One region of the Roseibium alexandrii DFL-11 genome, then DNA from elsewhere that is predicted to be linked to it. Evidence: riboswitches for the same ligand, from Rfam matches in the RefSeq annotation. Region 1 holds a riboswitch; each other region holds the start of a gene.

Region 1 (6,046 bases):
GCCGGTCAAACAGCTGAACGCCAAGTTCATCCTCCAGAGCGCGAACCTGTTGGGCAACTGCCCCTTGTGTGAGGTTGAGCTCCTCTGCAGCCAGCCGGAAATTGAGGTGCCGGGCCGCAGCATCAAATGCTCTGAGTTTGTTGAGGCTGGGGTGGCGCATTGCTCTCAGGCCTTGGCAGTAGCTTTTCTACTGTTTAGGTGCAGAAAGCATGATTGGTCAAGCAGATGCTTCAACGCTAAAACTAAGCCCAAAGGAGACAAGTCATGAGTAAACAAAAAATTGCCCTGATCACAGCCGGTGGATCCGGCATGGGAGCGGACGCAGCAAAACGGCTGGCGGCAGATGGGTTCAAAGTCGCGATCCTGTCGTCTTCCGGCAAGGGGGAGGCGCTCGCCGCGGAACTTGGCGGGATTGGTCACACCGGCTCGAACCTGAACAATGATGACCTGAAAGCATTTGTCGACAAGACGATGACTGCCTTCGGGCGCATTGATGTCCTCGTGAACTCTGCCGGGCACGGTCCAAAGGGCGATATCATGGAGATCCCGGATGAAGACTGGCATCTCGGCATGGATTACTACCTGATGAATGTGATCCGTCCGAGCCGTCTTGTCGCGCCGATTATGGCTGGCCAGGGTGGTGGAACCGTTATCAATATCTCCACCTTCGCGGTGTTTGAGCCAGATCCGATGTTTCCGACATCCGGCGTCTTCCGGGCCGGACTTGCTGCCTTCACCAAGCTGTTTTCGGACAAGTATGCTGCTGAGAACGTGCGCATGAACAATGTTTTGCCCGGCTTCATCGACAGCTTGCCGGAAAAGGAAGACCGCCGGTCGCGAATCCCAATGGGCCGCTATGGCCGATCGGAGGAGGTCTCCGGGTTGATATCCTATCTGGCCAGTGATGCCGCAGCCTATGTCACGGGTCAGAACATACGGATTGATGGCGGGCTGACACGGTCGGTTTAGTGCGGAGTTTGATCTGGAGGCCGAAGCCACCGGACAGTGGGCTGGACAGGTTTGCTGGATAAAGGTAAGGAATCCTTACTAACTTCAGAAATTTGGACATGCCTACATGACTGCCTCAAAGGACACGGGGCAACCGCAGCTATCGTCGAAACCACCCGTTTCCGGCCGGGGCTGGATGCTGCGCGGCGCGCGCGCAGCCATCTCCATTCCCGCCTTTATCCTGACGTCTGCTTTTGTCGGGTTTGCCGGGATGGCACGCGAAACAGGATTGAGTCTGGCCGAAACACTTCTCATGACAGGGGCGGTGTGGGCCCTGCCATCCGTGGTGGTTTTAACCGGAGCCATGGCGTCGGGCATGGGAGTGATTCCCGCCGCTGTCGCTGTGGCCCTCGCGTCTGTCCGCTTGATGCCGATGACGATGGCCTTGATGCCGTTCTTGAAGGTGCCGGGAAAGACCAAAACCTGGCACTTGCTGATCGCCTCGCACTTCGTGGCGGTGACGGCTTGGGTCTACGCGATGAAGAACCTGCCCGACCTGCCGAGGGAAGGGCGGTTGCCATTCTTCATCGGGTTTGGCGGTGGGGTGACCAGCTTTGTCTTTGTGTCCACCGGAATTGCCTACATGCTTGTGGAGCGGATGCCGCCTATGGCCGCCGGCGCTCTTGTCCTGGTGACACCTGTTTATTTTCTTTGTTCCTTGTGGGGTGCAGCGCGGATGAATGCCGACAAGGCGGCGATGATTTCCGGCCTTGTGCTCGGCCCTTTGTTTTTCCTTTATTTTCCGGGTCTTGATCTTCTTTGGACCGGCCTGCTTGGCGGAACGCTTGCCTATCTTGCAACCCGATTTTGGCGCCGGGGGCTGTCATGAGTGATCTCATGACGGAAACCTGGTGGTGGCCCTATGTGATGATCCTCGTCGCCGGGTGGCTTGCAACCGATGTGTGGCGGTGGCTGGGCGTTTTTGCCGGCGGGAAACTGCGCGAAGACAGCGAACTTTTCATTTGGGTCCGGTGCGTTGCAACGGCACTGGTTGCCGGTGTGATTTCCAAGCTTGTCCTGTTTCCTCAAGGCGTGCTGGGCGATACGCCGATCTGGTTGCGGTTGGCGGCCGCGGCCTTCGGGTTTGTCTGCTTTCTGGCTCTGGGGCAGCGCGTGATCGTCGGCGTGCTGTCCGCGGTTGTTTTTCTGCTGACTGGATGGGTGATCTTGGGCTCCTGACACTCCTGACAGAGGGGTGGCAGGAGGGGGCTGATACATGGCGCGCATTGGCCAATTGGCCGCACCGGATCAAAGGAGTCCCGCCATGACCGATCACAAACTCGTTTTTCATTATGCACCGCGCAGCCGCGCCAGCACGCTCCGCATACTGCTGGATGAACTTGGTGCCAATTACGAGTTGAAAGTACACAACGCGAAAGCCGGTGATTTACAGTCGCCGGAGTATCTGAAGATCAATCCCCTCGGGAAGGTGCCGGCACTTCAAGACGGTGAGACACTCATTACCGAATCCATCGCAATCGCCCTGCATGTTGCCGATCTTTATCCCGAGGCAGGACTGACACCATGTTTGACCGATCCCCGGCGCGGCGCTTATCTGCGATGGATGGTGTTTTATGCCGCATCCTTTGAGCCCGCCGTGGTCAACAAGGCGTTCGACACGGATATACCGCGGCAGATTGCGCCGTATTGCACCTATGACGCCGTGATGAAGACGCTGGCGGCGCAGCTGGAAAAAGCACCCCATATACTCGGGGATCAGATTTCCGCAGCAGACATCTTCTGGGGATCTGCTCTGCGTTGGACATTGATGTTTGATCTTGTGCCGGACTGGCCCGTCTTTACCGAGTATGCCGAGAGGATTACCGCACGGCCGAGTTTCCAGCGTGTCTTGGAAAATGAGGCCGTGCTCGATTCAGAGCAGGAGGCCGCCGCGAACCCGGCACGGATCGCCGCCGCGAGCTGAGGCAAGGTTTAGGGGTTCCGGAGGCGCTACACCCTGCCTCCGGAACAGTTTCGCAGGTTTAAGGCCTAGCCCAACGCGGCGCGGATCTTGTCGGCTTGTTCGGCAAGAAGATCGTTGTCTGCCATTTCGCCGGTGTGCGGCTTCATCTTGACACCGTCAAACCTGGGGATGATGTGAACATGGGTGTGAAACACCACCTGGCCACCGGCTGGTTCAGAAAACTGCTGAATTGTGGTGCCGTCCGCCCCAAATGCCTTGATAACGGCATGAGCCATCTTCTGGACCGTGGCCATCACAGCGTTCAGATCCTCTTGCGCAATGTCCAGAATATTCCGGGACGGAGCCTTCGGAATGACGAGCACATGTCCGTCTCCGCGCGGCATGATGTCCATGATCACGACCGTCTTGTCGTCTTCATAGACCTTGTGGCTCGGCAGTTCTCCGCGCATGATTTTGGCAAAGATGTTCTGGTCATCATAGGCTGGCGTTTCGATCGGCATGCGTACCTCTAAAAGGAAAAATCTTCGAATGTCGTTGGCCACAGTACTCTGCCAGGCGGTTTAACAACAAGGGTTGAGAACGCCTGGCAATGTCCGGATTAATGCCCGATATCGTTCAGATCAAACGGTGTGGACTGATACATTTCATTGATCCAGTTGCCGAACAGGAGATGCGCGTGGGCACGCCAGCGATTTACGGGCTGCCGGGTGGCATCATCGTCCGGAAAGTAGTTCTGTGGCCGGAGCGGCGTGTCAGATACCTGGCTGTCCCGCTCGAATTCATCTGCTAGAGACGTGGTATCATACTCAATGTGGTTGAACATGTGCAGGCAGCGATGCTCCGGGTCGTCCAGAAGGCACATACCTGTCTCGTCATCTTCCGCAAGCACCATCAGATTGCTGCCGTCCGGGATGTCGACCTTTCGGGTTTCCGTCCAGCGTGAGACTGGCAAACAGAAATCATCGGAAAACCCTCGGAGATACGGCGAGGCCGGTGCGAGTGTACGTTGCCGGTAGACGCCCGTTGCCTTGTCGTCCCGCGCATATTTAGGCATGCCATGAAAGTGATAAGTGGCCGCTTGAGCGGCCCAGCAGATGGTCAGCGTGCGATGAACATGTGTCTGGGTCCAATCCAGCACATCGCGCATTTCCTGCCAGTATCCGACATCTTCAAACGGTAGCTTCTCGACCGGGGCGCCGGTGATGATGAACCCATCGAACTTCTCGTTCCGGACTTCTTCCCAGGGCCGATAAAACGCTTCCAGATGCTCAGTCGGCGTGTTGCGGGGCACGTGGTTGGTCATGCGCACCAGCGTCAGATCGATCTGAAGTGGGGTGGAACCGAGGAGGCGTGCGAATTGGGTCTCTGTCTTGATCTTGTTCGGCATCAGGTTGAGAAGACCGATGCGCAGCGGGCGGATGTCCTGACGCATGGCATCCGCTTCCTGGATGATCATCACGCCTTCGGATTCCAGAATGGGGCGGCCGGGAAGATCGTTTGGAATTTTTATCGGCATTTGCGCGTCCTGTAACCAGAGACAGATGCCTTTCTTCGATCCGATTCGTTGCCTTTGAACTTAAAGTTCAGGGCCGCATCTTCTGTTCGAAGAACCACCTTGCCCGGATCGGCAGGTTGGCGTGGGGCATCTGTCCCAACTCTTGATGATGGTCTCTAGGTAATGGATTGGACGCGATCGGGCAAGCCCTGTACAGACGAATGCCGATCTTGTGAAAGACGCAAATTGGTGTTGGATCTCAGTCGCGTGGCGAATTGAAGGTTCAGCTGTCTTTCCGGAAGGGGGCATGCTCAGCCAGCGCTTCGTTTTCCCGCTGAACCGCGCGCCGCTCCTGCTCCAGAAAGTCCGCAACTGCGTCGTGAAGGCCCTCATGAGCAATCCAGTGGGCCGAATAGGTCGTTTGCGGCAGATAACCGCGCGCGAGCTTGTGCGCTCCCTGAGCACCGGCTTCGACGCGTTTCAGTCCTTTGGAAATGGCAAAATCGATTGCCTGATAATAACACAGCTCAAAATGCAGAAACGGATGGTGTTCGGTGCAGCCCCAATGGCGACCGAAAAGGGTTTCCGATCCGATGAAGTTGAGGGCTCCGGCCACATACCGGCCGTTGCGTTTTGCCAGAACCAGAAGAATGCGGTCGGCCATCCGTTCACTGATCAGCGAAAAGAAAGCACGATTGAGATAAGGGCGGCCCCACTTGCGGGCGCCCGTATCCATGTAAAATCCGTAAAACGCATCCCAATGGGCCTCGGTCAAATCGCTGCCGGTAACCCATTCGATTTCGAGGCCTTCAGCGCTGAGTGCTTCGCGGCGTTCCTTTTTGATTGCCTTGCGTTTGCGCGAGGCGAGGTCACCAAGAAACTGGTCGAAGGTGTCGTAGCCGTTGTTGTCCCAGTGGAACTGCTGATCCGTGCGCCGCAGATAGCCGAGGTCACCAAGTGACTGCCATTCCGGTTTTGTCAAAAAAGTCGCGTGGACCGAGGAGGCGCCGGTGCGTTGGCAAACCTGTACAAGGCCAGCCGCGAGTGCCTGCAGCCCGGCTTCCCGGTTGATGTCAGGGCTGGTCAGAAACCGGCGGCCTGTAGCCGGAGTAAAAGGGACCGATATCTGGAGTTTTGGATAATAGTCGCCACCAGCCCGGTAGAATGCATCGGCCCAGCCATGATCGAAGACATATTCGCCCTGGGAGTGGCTTTTCAGGTAAGCGGGAACAGCTCCAAGAACCGCGCCGTTACCATCCTCCAGCACCATGTGCCGGGGCATCCAGCCTGTCTGGCGTGTCGCGCAGCCGGACGCCTCCAGTGCTTCCAGAAAGGCGTGAGACAAGAAGGGGTTGAAGTCTGTTTCTTCAGAAAATGAATCAGCTTCAGGGGCTAGGGTGGAAGTGAGATCTTGAGACTCACCAGCGCCCGGTGTGCGTGTCAGCTTTCCACCTTGGCTGAGGAGCCAGCCGGGATTGGCAACCGCATCCCATTTGTCAGCTGGCACATCTGCCAGGGACGACAGAAGTCTAATGGAAAGTGTCGTCTCCGCGTCACCGGCGCCAGGTTTTTGCGGCTGTTCATTGTCCGGTGAAATAGAAGACGTCATGTCAGTATGT
Region 2 (6,046 bases), 2.2 Mb from region 1:
ACTATTGAGCTCTGACAGGCCGGTCGCGTTGTGACGAACAGACCGAACAACTCGGCTTGTCGATGACCGTTTCAGAGACATCTTGCCACTTGCGCTCAGCAGGATGGTTCGCTTACGTATAATGCGGTGCATATACACATTGTGAGTTAAACCAAGGACACTGAGATGCAGAACCTGCGCTTGACCCTGAAATCCCGTCCCGAAGGAAAGCTGGGATCGGAACACTTCGACCGTGTCGAAGAAGACATGGGACCTCTGGCAGATGGCAAGGCGCGCGTTCGTGTCGTGTATGTCTCCCTGGACCCGGCCATGCGCGGCTGGGTGTCGCCGGACACCAAGAGTTACATTCCTCCGGTTCAACTGGGTGAGACGATGCGCTCGTTGGGTGTCGGGATTGTCGAGGAAAGCAAGTCTGACGGCTACAAAGTCGGCGATTGGGTCTCCGGCACCCCCGGGTGGACCAAGTATGTTGACGTGGCCCCCGGCGAAATCAGCGTTGTCCCGCAAATGGACCGGATCGAGCACTATATGGGCGTACTTGGCTTGCCAGGGGTGACCGCTTATCAGGGCCTGGTGATTGAAGGCCAACCGAAAGAAGGCGAAACGCTGTGTGTCACCGGTGCCGCGGGTTCTGTTGGCTCTCTTGCCGGCCAGATCGGCAAAGCGCTCGGCCTGCGTGTGATAGGAATTGCGGGGACCCAGGAAAAATGCGACTGGCTCACCAAGGAACTCGGTTTCGACGCCGCGCTCAACTACAAGACCGATGATCTGAGCAAAGGGCTTGCCGAGTTCGCACCGGACGGCATCAACTTGCATTTCGAGAATGTCGGCGGCGCGCCCTTCAAGGCAGCCTTCCGCAATATGGCCGCGCATGGCCGCATGATCTTCTGCGGGTTCATTTCCGCTTACAACGGCGATATCGATCCGGATCCGCTTGATATGACAACAATTATCCGGCGGCGTTTGATGCTCAAGGGCTTCACCATGCCGGACCATTATGCGTCCTATCCGATGCTGTTTTCAGAACTCGGCAAACTCATGATGCAGGGCAAGCTCAAGTACCGGCTTCATGTTGAGGAGGGGCTGGAAAACGCACCAGTCGTCTTCAACAAGTTGTTCGATGGCAGCAACACAGGCAAGCTGGTGGTCAAGGTCTCGGACCTCTGATCCTCTTTCGCATCTGCAGTTAGGGCCGGTGGAGCGATCCGCCGGCTTTTTCCTTTCTCTGAGCATGCTTAACCGTTTCTGGTCATCGTGAAATCTGTCGATTGATCCACCGCATGGCGGACCTCGTTAAACGGAATAGTTTGGCTGAATACGAAACAGGTTCTGCCATGCGATATTTCCGCTATTTGCTCATTTTGGCCGCTCTCGGTGCGGCTTTTTCAGCATGGAGCTGGTGGTCTGCCAGGCCCCCGAAGGTTACCGTCACTGAAGCGTTTATTGGATCGGCTGCCGACGTTGTCTATGCGACGGCCGTGGTCGAACCGGTCAATTGGGCGAAGGTCACGTCCATTCTGCGGGAACGCATCGTGTCTTTATGCGGCTGTGAGGGCATGGTCGTGCAAAAGGGCGATCAGCTGGCCGAACTCGACAGCGGCGATGCGCGGGCAGCGCTTGCCGAACTGGAAGCCCGGCAATCCCTTGCGAAATCTGAGAGTGAGCGGGCCCTGCAGTTGCTGGAGCGCCGGGTCATCAGCCAGCATCTTTATGACCGCGCGCAGAGCGAGCTTATCCAGGTCAATGCCGTCATAGCTGCGCAAACAGAACGCCTGCGGGACTATAGGATCGTCGCGCCGATGGACGGCGTCGTTTTACGGCAGGACGGGTCTGTCGGCGAGGTCGCAGAAACCGGAGACATTCTGTTCTGGATCGGCCAGCCCAAACCACTGCAACTTGTCGCGGAAGTGAATGAGGAGGACATTCCAAAAGTCGCTGCGCGCCAAACAGCGCTGGTTCGGGCGGACGCATTTCCGGGGCAAGACCTTACCGCTACCGTTTCGCGGATCACGCCCAAGGGCGATCCTGTGCTGAAGAATTACCGCGTCTATCTGGATCTTCCAAAGGACACGCCGCTTCACATCGGCATGACAACAGAAATCAACATAGTCACCCTTGAAAAGCCGGAAACGGTGTTGGTACCGGTGGCAGCTCTCGATGGTCAGCGGCTTCAGACTGTTTCCAGCAGCAATACCGTTGAGACCATCACAGTCGAAACCGGGATTACCGGAAACCGCCATGTCGAAATTCTCGATGGTCTTGCTGACGGAGATACTGTTCTCCTGCCGTTTCGCGACGATCTCTCCGATGGCCAGAAGGTGGAGCCGGTGGCCGAGGGCACACCAGAATGATCCTTCAGTTCCGCATCGCGGCGACCCATGTGCGCAACAGGCTCCGGCAAACAGTGGTCTCCACGCTTGGTGTCGCACTGGGCGTCGGGTTTTCCATTGCCATGGCCGCCCTTATGGAGGGGTCTCAACGTGACTTCATGGCAACCTTGATCGACGCCATTCCGCACGTGGAGATCAAGGACGATAAGCGCACGCCAACGGCCCAACCGGCCAGCACTGTTTATGATGCTGTTGCCTTTCGCGGTTTGCGGCCGTTGGAAGATTTGCGTGGGATCCGCAATCCAACGGAAGCTTTAGCGTCGCTGCGGGATTGGGTCGATGGCGACATCGCGCAGCGCCTGACGGGCCAGGCTGTGCTGCGCTACAGCGGTCAAGACATTGGCATGACGCTGATTGGTGTCCGCCCAAAGCAAGAGCTTCTCGTTTCCAACATTGGTGAGGATATCCGGAAGGGGGATTTTGAGGACCTCGGCACAACCTCCAACGGATTGGTTCTTGGCGACAAGGCGGCCGAACGGCTTGGTGCCGATCTTGGAGACACGGTCACGTTGACCTCAGCAAACGGGGTCGCGAAACGGTTCAAGATTGTCGGCCTGTTCCATACCGGGATCACCACTAGCGACGAAAGCCTCGCCTATGCGCCTCTCAAAGCCGTCCAGATCCTTCTGGAAAAACCCGACATCATCAACGCCATCACGATCCGGCTGAGGAACATTGATGTGGCCGTCGCCATTGCCGCACGGGCTGAACGGCAGTTAGGCTACAAGGCGATTTCCTGGGAAGAGGCCAATGAGGGTCTGATGGAGGCTTTCTTTGTCCGCAACGTGATCATGTTTACCGCTGTCGGCGGCATTCTTCTGGTCGCCGGATTCGGGATCTACAACATCATTTCAACGATCGTGCACGAAAAGGCCCGGGACATTGCCATCTTGAAATCGCTGGGGTTTCCGGAACCCGACATCCAGCAGATCTTCGTTATGGAGGGTTTGGTGATCGGTGTACTCGGAGCACTTGTCGGGTCAGCACTCGGATTTGGATTGTCGACTTACTTGGCAACAATCAAATTTGAGGTCACCACCGACATCGAAATGACCCGTCTGCCGATATACTTTTCTCATGTGCATTACGTGATCGCCAGTGGCTTGGCGCTTCTGTCAGCGGGCATTGCCGGTTTTGTACCGGCCAGAAAGGCCGCCGCGCTCAATCCTGTCGACATCATCCGGGGCGCAACCTGACATGAGCATTGCCCCAATCCACGGCACCCCTGCCCCACTTTTGGAAACGCGAGGCTTAACCCGCATTCTTCCAGCCATAGTTCCGGTCACCCTTGTAGAGGACATCTCGTTTTCGATCGGCACATCGGAGTTCGTCGCAATCACCGGCCCATCCGGCTCCGGAAAATCGTCCCTCTTGTATCTGCTTGGACTTCTGGATCGGCCGACGGAGGGCGAAGTCCTGATTGGCGGCCGCAAGACGCACGATTTATCGAAGTCCGAAACGGCCCATTTGCGGCTGGAAAAGATCGGCTTTGTCTTCCAGTTTCACTTTCTCTTGCCGGAATTCACCGCTCTGGAGAACGTGATGATTCCGATGCAAAAACTCGGCGCATTGGCTGCAACTGAGCAAAAAGACCGCGCGGCGGGTCTCTTGGAAGACCTCGGTCTGGAGGACTTTTTGAGCCGGCAACCTGCCCAATTGTCCGGCGGGCAGCGTCAACGCGTCGCCGTTGCACGAGCCCTTGCCAATGCACCGGACCTGATCCTTGCGGACGAGCCGACCGGCAGCCTCGATTCTGTCGCCACAGAACAGGTCTTTACTGCGCTCCAGTCGATCGTCGATCAGCAAAAAACCACAGTGATAGCCGTGACGCACGACATGGATATTGCCGGTCGTATGCAGCGGCGCATTCATCTGGTCGATGGAAAAATCGACTATGACCGCGATCAATAACATTTGGAATCCTTCGGTTCTTGGATGACTTGCCAAAAAACGGAACTCATGGCATAAGCCCGCCATCATCAAGAGAAGGGCTGGCGCCCTCGCCAACCTGCCGACCGGGCAAGGTGGTTTCCGCAACAGGGATGCGGCCGTCCAGACACTCAAAAGTGGCTGCGCGGCAACGAAGCGGTAGTTTTCATGCGCCAGTCCTCCTCGGGTAACCGATGGAGGATTTTTTGTTTCAAGATGCGCTGGCCGGACAAGCGGCCGAGTTGATCAGATACCAGGACGCCGAAGCGGCCGACCAAACAGCGGCCGAGATCTGGCAATCAACGGCGGAAGATTGTGTGCTGGCCCGCATGAAGACCATCCGGGTGTATGGCGGACTGCCACGCCACAAACGCCGGTTGACCCAGCATGAGCGGGTTGACCGCTTACAAGCACTGTTGCGCCTTTGGGCCAATGGCTGCATTTGTGCCGTCGATGAGGAGCTGTTTGCGGACCTGCTGGCGCGCAGATCCTTGCGCGCCTGATTACTGCGGAGCCGGAATGTCCTTGGGGACTGGACGCGGCTTGCCTTGGTCATCAACGGCGACCATCGTGAAAATCGCTTCGGTGACTTTTTCCCGGCCGCCGAAACGGTGCCGCAGAGCCCAAGCCTCCAGTTTAATCTCCATGGAGCTAGTCCCGACGCGGCCAACACTTGTGTAAACACACAAGACGTCTCCGACATGGACTGGGCGGATGAATTTCATCTTGTCGACGGCGATCGTGACAACACGGCCCTGCGCTCTTTGCCCCGCGGCAATCCCCCCGGCGAGATCCATCTGAGACAGCACCCACCCGCCAAAGATATCGCCAGATGCATTGGTGTCGGCGGGCATCGCCATTGTCCGGAGGGTCAATTCCTCTTGCGGTGTTTCTTCACTCAAAGCGGTCGCTCCAGTTTCGTGTTTTACCGAATCTAGCCCAACCGCTTCAAAACACAACGCTATCAATCAGATAATCAGCATCAGAATGACCATGATCCAGAGCGGCATTGGCGCTGCAATCCAGATCAAGAGGATGGGTAAGCCACGATGTGCCCATTTTGAATTGAACATTGGTGTCTCCTGTCAACTCAGAACATAGGGATTTCATAATAGGTCAGTGCAGCCAAAGCGGTCATTCCGACCGCAAAGGCGAGTTTGGCGCTGCCAATCAGCGTGCGCCCCGCCACGTCGAGACGCGGCAGCGGCATGGATCTGGAATCCAGGTACATCGACACCATCATTCCGATGAAGACCGTGAACCACAGAACAACCAGACCTTCGGCCACCAATACGATTGCCGGTAACATGAGCCCCTCCTATCAGGCTTGTTCAGTAAAGAGTTCCGCCGGCGGTGTACTGCCGGCAAAACCGAACGTTGCGAGCCACAGGCTCTGAGCAATCCGTTCGGCAATGGCGATGATCTCTTCGGCAACGTCCGGAACAAAAATCTCGCGTGCAACCGGCCGGAATACGTCAAGCCAGTCGCCGTAATCCGAGCTGACCACTTCCTTTAGCTTCAGATGTTCGGGAACCGGCTTGCCTTTGTACGTCCCGTTCTTCAGAAGAACGGACTGCCAAAAGCGTTCCATTTTCTCAAGGTGCTCCGGCCACCGCCCTCCGAGGCGCTTTTCAAAGATCTCGCCGAGATGGGGTTGCTGGCGCAAAGTCTCATAGAATGAGTGCACAAGGATCCGGATCGTCTCGGGAGTAACCTCGGCGTACTGC
Region 3 (6,046 bases), 1.8 Mb from region 1:
AAAGACCCGAGACGGACGGTCCCGATCTTGTCCCGCCGGACATCCTGCAAATGGCGGAGTGCCTTGTCTTGCAGAAGATCGGCCTGACGGGCAAATACCGCCAACGCTTGCCCTTCTTCGGTCAACCCGAGCGGCCGGGCCCCGCGAATGAGCAAATCCAATCCAAACCGTTTTTCCAGCTGGGCAATGCCCTTGCTAACAGCCGGTTGAGATATGCCCAGGGCCCTTGCAGCCTCCGAAACACTTCCCGTTTCCCCGATGATCCGAAGAGCCCGGACCATTGCGAGAGGAAGATCCTGAGAATCTGACGGCAAAATATAACCTCAAGTTATTTTCTTATACCAATATATATCTCTATTCGACCTTCCAGCACAATTCTCGTCTGGACAACATCATGCCCCTTGAAAACTGGCTCGCCTTCGTCGCCGCCTCTCTCATCCTGACCATGACACCTGGCCCCAGTATTCTATTGGGTATGGTTCATGCCTTGCGCTTCGGGACAAAACGCACGCTCTACACGGCCTTGGGAGACATTTCCGCCAACATGATCCAGATGCTGCTGGTCGCAGCGGGCCTTGGCATCGTCATTGCTAATTCAGCTGTCGGATTTCAGGCGATCAAATGGACAGGCGTTGGCGTGCTAATTTACATGGCAGTAAAAATGTGGCGGTCAGCGCCAACTCTAATAGACGCAGCGGCGCCGGATCGATCGTCACACCCGGCGCGGCTTTATGCGAGCGGCTTTGCGGTTGCGTTCGGCAACCCGAAGGCTCTGGTCTTTTTCACCGCCTTCTTTCCGCAATTCATTGACCCTGCGGCGCCGGTTCTGCCTCAGTTGTCCATCATGTGCCCGACCATGGCTGCACTCGATTTCGCCTTTGTGATGCTTTATGCGGCCGGAGCCAAACAGTGTCTCGGTTTCTTGAGACAACACCCAAGACTCCTGAACCGGACCGCAGGCGGCACTTTGCTGACGGCGGCCGGAATTCTGACGTCCACGCGTTAGACCATAATGTCAGGGGCTGGTCTCTTCAGCAATCAGCGGCAACAATCCGGGAAATCGAGTGTCGATTTCTTCCCTGCGTAATGCGGTGGTTCTGGAATTGCCCCGATCAACTTGCCGGATCAGTCCGGCTTCGCGCAGCACGCGAAAATGGTGTGTGACAGTGGCCTTGCTGACCGGAAGCTGGAAGGAGGCACAGGTCCGCTCCGTCCCCATGCCCGCCCGGGCCAATTCCCGGATCACCCGGCGCCGATACGGATCCGCCAAGGCGGTCAGGACCTTTCCCAAGTCCAGGTCGACCGGCTCCAACTTACGATCCTTTTCTGCCATGGCATCCTTCATCCATCGCAGCGACAAGGCAAGGCTTGGATCTTACCCATCACTCCTTAGGTACGGTAACCACCATACCTATGGTGCTCTCCATGTCCAATCCTGAGTTCCCGACCCACCCAGTTATATCGCCGCCAGTGCCTTTTCGACGTCTTCCAGAAGATCCTGCGGGTCTTCCAGACCAACAGAAAGGCGTAGCATGCCGTCGGTAATGCCGAGCTCAGCGCGGGCTTCCTCACCAATCGACTGGTGGGTGGTTGTTGCCGGGTGGGTGATCAGGCTTTTGGCATCGCCGAGATTGTTGGAGATCCGGATCAGGTCCAACGCATTCACGAACCGGAATGCAGCCTCCTTGCCGCCCTCGATTTCAAGCGCCACCATCGTGGCACCACCGCGCATCTGGCGCTTGGCAATCTCGGCCTGCGGGTGATCGTCCCGCCCCGGGTAAATCAGTCGTTTCACCTTGGACTGACCTGCCAGGAAGTCCGCAATCTGGCCGGCGCTGTTCGTCTGCTGCGCCACACGCAGCGGCAATGTCTCAAGCCCCTTCAAGAGCACCCAGGCACTGAACGGGCTCATGTGCGGGCCGGTGTGCTTGACAAAAGGCATCACCTTTTCGGTGATCCACTCTTCATCTGACAACACCACACCACCCAGACAGCGCCCCTGTCCGTCAATGTGTTTGGTGGCGGAATAGATGACCACATCTGCGCCCAAGCTGAGCGGGGACTGGTACATCGGCGTTGCGAACACGTTGTCGACGATCAGGCGGGCACCAACCGACTTTGCAATTTCCGCAACCGCGGCAATGTCAATGACTTCCAGCGTCGGGTTAGTCGGGCTTTCCAGAAACAGAGCCTTGGTGTTCGGCTTGACGGCTGCTTTCCACTGATCAATGTCCGTCCCATCGATGAGTGTGCTCTCAACACCAAAGCGCGGCAACAGGGTCTCGCAGATGTACCGGCACGAGCCGAAAAGGGCCTTCGCCGCAACCACATGATCCCCGGCTTTAACCGACGCCATCAGGGCGAGGTTGACCGCGGCCATACCGCTGGCGGTTGCCCGCGCTGCTTCTGCGCCTTCCAGCATCTTGATGCGATCTTCGAACATCGCGACGGTTGGGTTGGCATACCGCGAATAGACAAATCCAGGATCTTCACCATTGAACCGCGCTTCGGCTGCTTCCGCGCTGTCGTAAACGAAACCCTGTGTCAGAAACATTGCCTCGGACGTCTCGCCGAACGGTGAGCGGGTGGTGCCGCCATGAACGAGCGCGGTTGCAGGGCGCCAGTTGGTTCCGGCGGTGTTCTTGGTGTCAGTCATGTCGATGTTCGCTCCAAACGAAAAAACCCCAGCCTTAAGACCGGGGTTTGCACCTCCGGCCTTTTTAGCGACTTGTTTAACGTGGCTGCAAGCCGGCCGGCCCAAATCACCACGAGGTGGCTTTCACTTAAGCGAAAATGGGCTTTCGGTCAATCTACCTCGCCGTTTTCCTGAGTTTGACCAGAAAGAGAGTTGGCGGGACCAGCCGCATCCTTTAAGGACGTTAGACGACGATTGCAGGATGAATTGATGAACGTATCAGCGGACCAAACCACCACAGGCAGCGCATTGATCGCAGCGAGCGGAATTTTGCCCGAGCGCGTCATTCAGGCGATGTTCGCAGCGCAGGAAATTTCCGCCGCACAGCCCCCTGTCAAAGGCCAAATTCAGCCTGCAAGCCTCGATCTGCGCCTTGGAACCTTTGCTTACCGGGTGCGGGCAAGTTTTCTGCCAGGTCCGGACATCAAGGTGGCGGACCGTCTGGAGCAGTTGAAACTGCACACCATCGATCTTCAGGACGGGGCTGTTCTGGAAACGGGGTGCGTCTACATTGTTCCGTTACAGGAAAGCCTGGCGCTGCGGCCCGACATTTCGGCAACAGCGAACCCGAAAAGTTCCACTGGGCGTCTTGATGTTTTCACCCGCGTGATCACTGACAATGGCCAGGCATTCGACACCATACCTGCGGGCTACACCGGGCCGCTTTATGCGGAAATTTCGCCGCTCACCTTTCCGATCCTGGTGCGTTCCGGCTCACGCCTCAGCCAGGTCCGGTTCCGGCGGGGGCAATCGCTGATCCCGGACGCTGATCTTCAAGGCATCCACAAATCAGAAACCCTGATGAGCGGTGGCAATGAACGGATCGGCGGCGGCGTGCAGCTGTCCATTGATCTGGAGGGCGAGGGTCCGGGCAGCCTGATCGGTTACCGCGCCAAGCACCATTCCGGGCTGATTGATGTTGATCTGGTCGGCGCGCAAGACCCGCTTGATTTCTGGGAACCGATCTACCGCCGTCACAACGCTGAACTGATCCTTGATCCAGACGCTTTCTATATACTCGTCAGCCAGGAGGCCGTCCACGTCCCGCCGGATTATGCCGCAGAAATGGTGCCGTTCGATCCACTGGTCGGTGAATTCCGGGTGCATTATGCCGGTTTCTTCGATCCCGGCTTCGGCCATGTGGGCGCCGGTGGTGTCGGATCACGCGCGGTTCTGGAGGTCCGGTCGCACGACGTGCCCTTTATCGTGGAGCATGGCCAGACCATTGGCCGTCTTGTCTATGAGCACATGGCCGAGCGCCCCGCGACACTTTATGGCGAGGGCATCGGCTCCAACTATCAGGGCCAGGCTTTGAAGCTCTCGAAGCATTTCAAGGCATCCGCCTGAACCCTTAATGTCCTTGAAAACCATTACCCGCGAATATGAAGGCTTTTTGGAGGACCGGAAGTCCAGGTTTATGGCCTTTCTGGTGCCCATTGAGCAGTTCGAGAACCGGCTGGAAGAGCTTCGCAAGGAACACCGCAAAGCCAATCATATCGTGACGGCGCACCGGCGGCTTCTCGATGATGACCGGATCGAGGAAAGCGGCAAGGACGATGGCGAGCCGGCCGGCACGTCCGGAATGCCGACCTTGCGGGTCCTGCAGGGCGCAGACCTGATCAATTGTGCGGTGCTGATCGTAAGGTATTTCGGCGGAACAAAGCTGGGCGGCGGGGGCCTTGCACGCGCCTATTCAGGCGCTGCCCAAGACGCGATTGCGCATGCTGAATTGATGCCGTTCCAGAAACTCTCCCGGAAAAGTGTCAGCGCAAACTTTGCATCGAGTTCCGAGTTGGAACGGAAAATCACTGGCCTCGGACTGGACGTGGTCTCGCGTGACTATACAGAAACCGGTGTCGTCCTGATCGTTGAAGGGCCGGAGGATCTCCTGAATGCCCTTGGCGGCAACGCGGATGATTAGAACTCCAAGCCCACGCCGCAGTCCGCTGCCACGATGACTTTCGCCCGACGATCGATAAGATCGCTTTCTCTCGCCCGCCGCGCTACCTTGGCAAGAACAGGGGATCGGCATCCGTTTTGCGGAGTGGAGTAAAAGGCTTGTTTTCAGTGACGAAACGATCCCTTTCCCTAGCTGCCGTGCTGCTGCTCTTCCCTCTTCTCCTCACGGCACTGTGGATTGCGCTCTTTCAAGCCGGACCTAATCGGCACATTTCCGGTGGGCCAGAAGCCAGCGCATTGGAGCGGAAAGTCGGTCAACTCATCATGGTTGGTTTTAACGGCACCAACCCGAAGGATCCGGGTGTCATGGCCGTCAGCGGCCAACTCGCAAGCGGCCGGATCGGCGGTGTTATGCTGCTTGGCCGCAACATTCAAACGCCGGACCAGCTGACCACATTGACCCACCACCTTGCTGATCAAAATTCCGGATCTTCTGTGTTGATCGCCGTTGATCAAGAGGGCGGCCAGGTGCAGCGCCTGGCGCCTCTTGGCGATCCCATGACCTGGAGCGCGGCGAAGGATCTTCCGGCTGCCACAGGCAATTGTGCGCCGCGGAAGGTCCGCGCCTATTATGCCCGCAGAGCCGCCCAGCTTGGTGCCTACAATATCAACGTCAATTTCGGTCCCGTTGTTGATGTGGACATCAACCCGGGCAATCCGATTATTGGCAAGAAAAAGCGAAGTTTTTCCGCTGACCCGACTACCGTTACCAATTGTGCTGCGGGTTTCATCGCGGCCCATCAGGCCGCTGGAATTGCAACAGCGCTGAAGCACTTTCCAGGACACGGATCTTCAACGACGGACAGCCACACCAGTTTGCCGGTGATCAGTCAGTCATGGCGCGAGCGCGAACTGGAGCCTTATCGCGTTCTCAAGCGGCAGGACCGCGTGGACATGGTGATGATGGGCCACCTGGTTCACCCGCGTTTTTCCGACACGCCAGAAACACCAGCCTCTCTTTCGAAAAAGGGGATCGCGGAGGCCAGAGCCCTCGCCGGCAAGGATGTTGTCATCATCACGGACGATCTGGAGATGGATGCGGTCGCCGGCAGGTATTCGATCGAGGAAGCAGCGGTGCAAGCGATCGCAGCCGGAAATGACGTTGTGCTCTTTTCCAGTTTTGAGCGGACCGACCCTGAGCTCGGTGACCGGGTCAACGCTGCCATTATGTCCGCCGTTACCGACGGCCGGATCAGTGAAACACAGGTTGATCAGGCTGCTGCGCGGGTTGCCGCCCTAAAACATCGCCTCCACCGGTTTCGGGTGAACCTGGTGCCAAACCAAGAGACGGCATCTTTCAGGCTTGAACTGGAGAACAGGTCCCGTTCTCGCACCGTTGCAACTACAGTTTTATCGTCTGCTCGCGCAGCTCCTTAAGCTCGGCCCGCAAGG

Evidence for each region. Region 1 has a riboswitch for S-adenosylmethionine ahead of SADFL11_RS03435 (homoserine O-succinyltransferase). Riboswitches for the same ligand answer to the same signal wherever they lie in the genome.
Region 2: linked by a shared signal. The riboswitch ahead of SADFL11_RS13590 (hypothetical protein) and the one ahead of SADFL11_RS03435 (homoserine O-succinyltransferase) in region 1 are both predicted to bind S-adenosylmethionine.
Region 3: linked by a shared signal. The riboswitch ahead of SADFL11_RS11935 (O-succinylhomoserine sulfhydrylase) and the one ahead of SADFL11_RS03435 (homoserine O-succinyltransferase) in region 1 are both predicted to bind S-adenosylmethionine.

Annotation. Positions count from the first base shown of each region.
Region 1 covers NZ_CM011002.1:719,244-725,289, forward strand. Annotated here, with positions in the region: gene SADFL11_RS03405 (LysR substrate-binding domain-containing protein) at 1-160, opposite strand, end outside; gene SADFL11_RS03410 (SDR family oxidoreductase) at 265-969, shown strand; gene SADFL11_RS03415 (AzlC family ABC transporter permease) at 1,076-1,837, shown strand; gene SADFL11_RS03420 (AzlD domain-containing protein) at 1,834-2,187, shown strand; gene SADFL11_RS03425 (glutathione S-transferase family protein) at 2,273-2,932, shown strand; gene SADFL11_RS03430 (HIT family protein) at 2,998-3,426, opposite strand; gene SADFL11_RS03435 (homoserine O-succinyltransferase) at 3,531-4,448, opposite strand; SAM-I-IV-variant riboswitch at 4,483-4,602, opposite strand; gene SADFL11_RS03440 (GNAT family N-acetyltransferase) at 4,711-6,036, opposite strand.
Region 2 covers NZ_CM011002.1:2,935,015-2,941,060, forward strand. Annotated here, with positions in the region: gene SADFL11_RS13565 (SlyX family protein) at 1-8, shown strand, start outside; gene SADFL11_RS13570 (NADP-dependent oxidoreductase) at 166-1,167, shown strand; gene SADFL11_RS13575 (efflux RND transporter periplasmic adaptor subunit) at 1,281-2,351, shown strand; gene SADFL11_RS13580 (ABC transporter permease) at 2,348-3,586, shown strand; gene SADFL11_RS13585 (ABC transporter ATP-binding protein) at 3,588-4,301, shown strand; SAM-I-IV-variant riboswitch at 4,362-4,485, shown strand; gene SADFL11_RS13590 (hypothetical protein) at 4,526-4,822, shown strand; gene SADFL11_RS13595 (acyl-CoA thioesterase) at 4,823-5,179, opposite strand; gene SADFL11_RS13600 (hypothetical protein) at 5,410-5,628, opposite strand; gene SADFL11_RS13605 (group III truncated hemoglobin) at 5,641-6,046, opposite strand, start outside.
Region 3 covers NZ_CM011002.1:2,566,999-2,573,044, forward strand. Annotated here, with positions in the region: gene SADFL11_RS11920 (LysR family transcriptional regulator) at 1-281, opposite strand, end outside; gene SADFL11_RS11925 (LysE family translocator) at 395-1,006, shown strand; gene SADFL11_RS11930 (ArsR/SmtB family transcription factor) at 1,016-1,333, opposite strand; gene SADFL11_RS11935 (O-succinylhomoserine sulfhydrylase) at 1,457-2,656, opposite strand; SAM riboswitch at 2,700-2,779, opposite strand; gene SADFL11_RS11940 (2'-deoxycytidine 5'-triphosphate deaminase) at 2,906-4,042, shown strand; gene SADFL11_RS11945 (IMPACT family protein) at 4,050-4,616, shown strand; gene SADFL11_RS11950 (glycoside hydrolase family 3 N-terminal domain-containing protein) at 4,763-6,031, shown strand; gene SADFL11_RS11955 (ion transporter) at 5,997-6,046, opposite strand, start outside.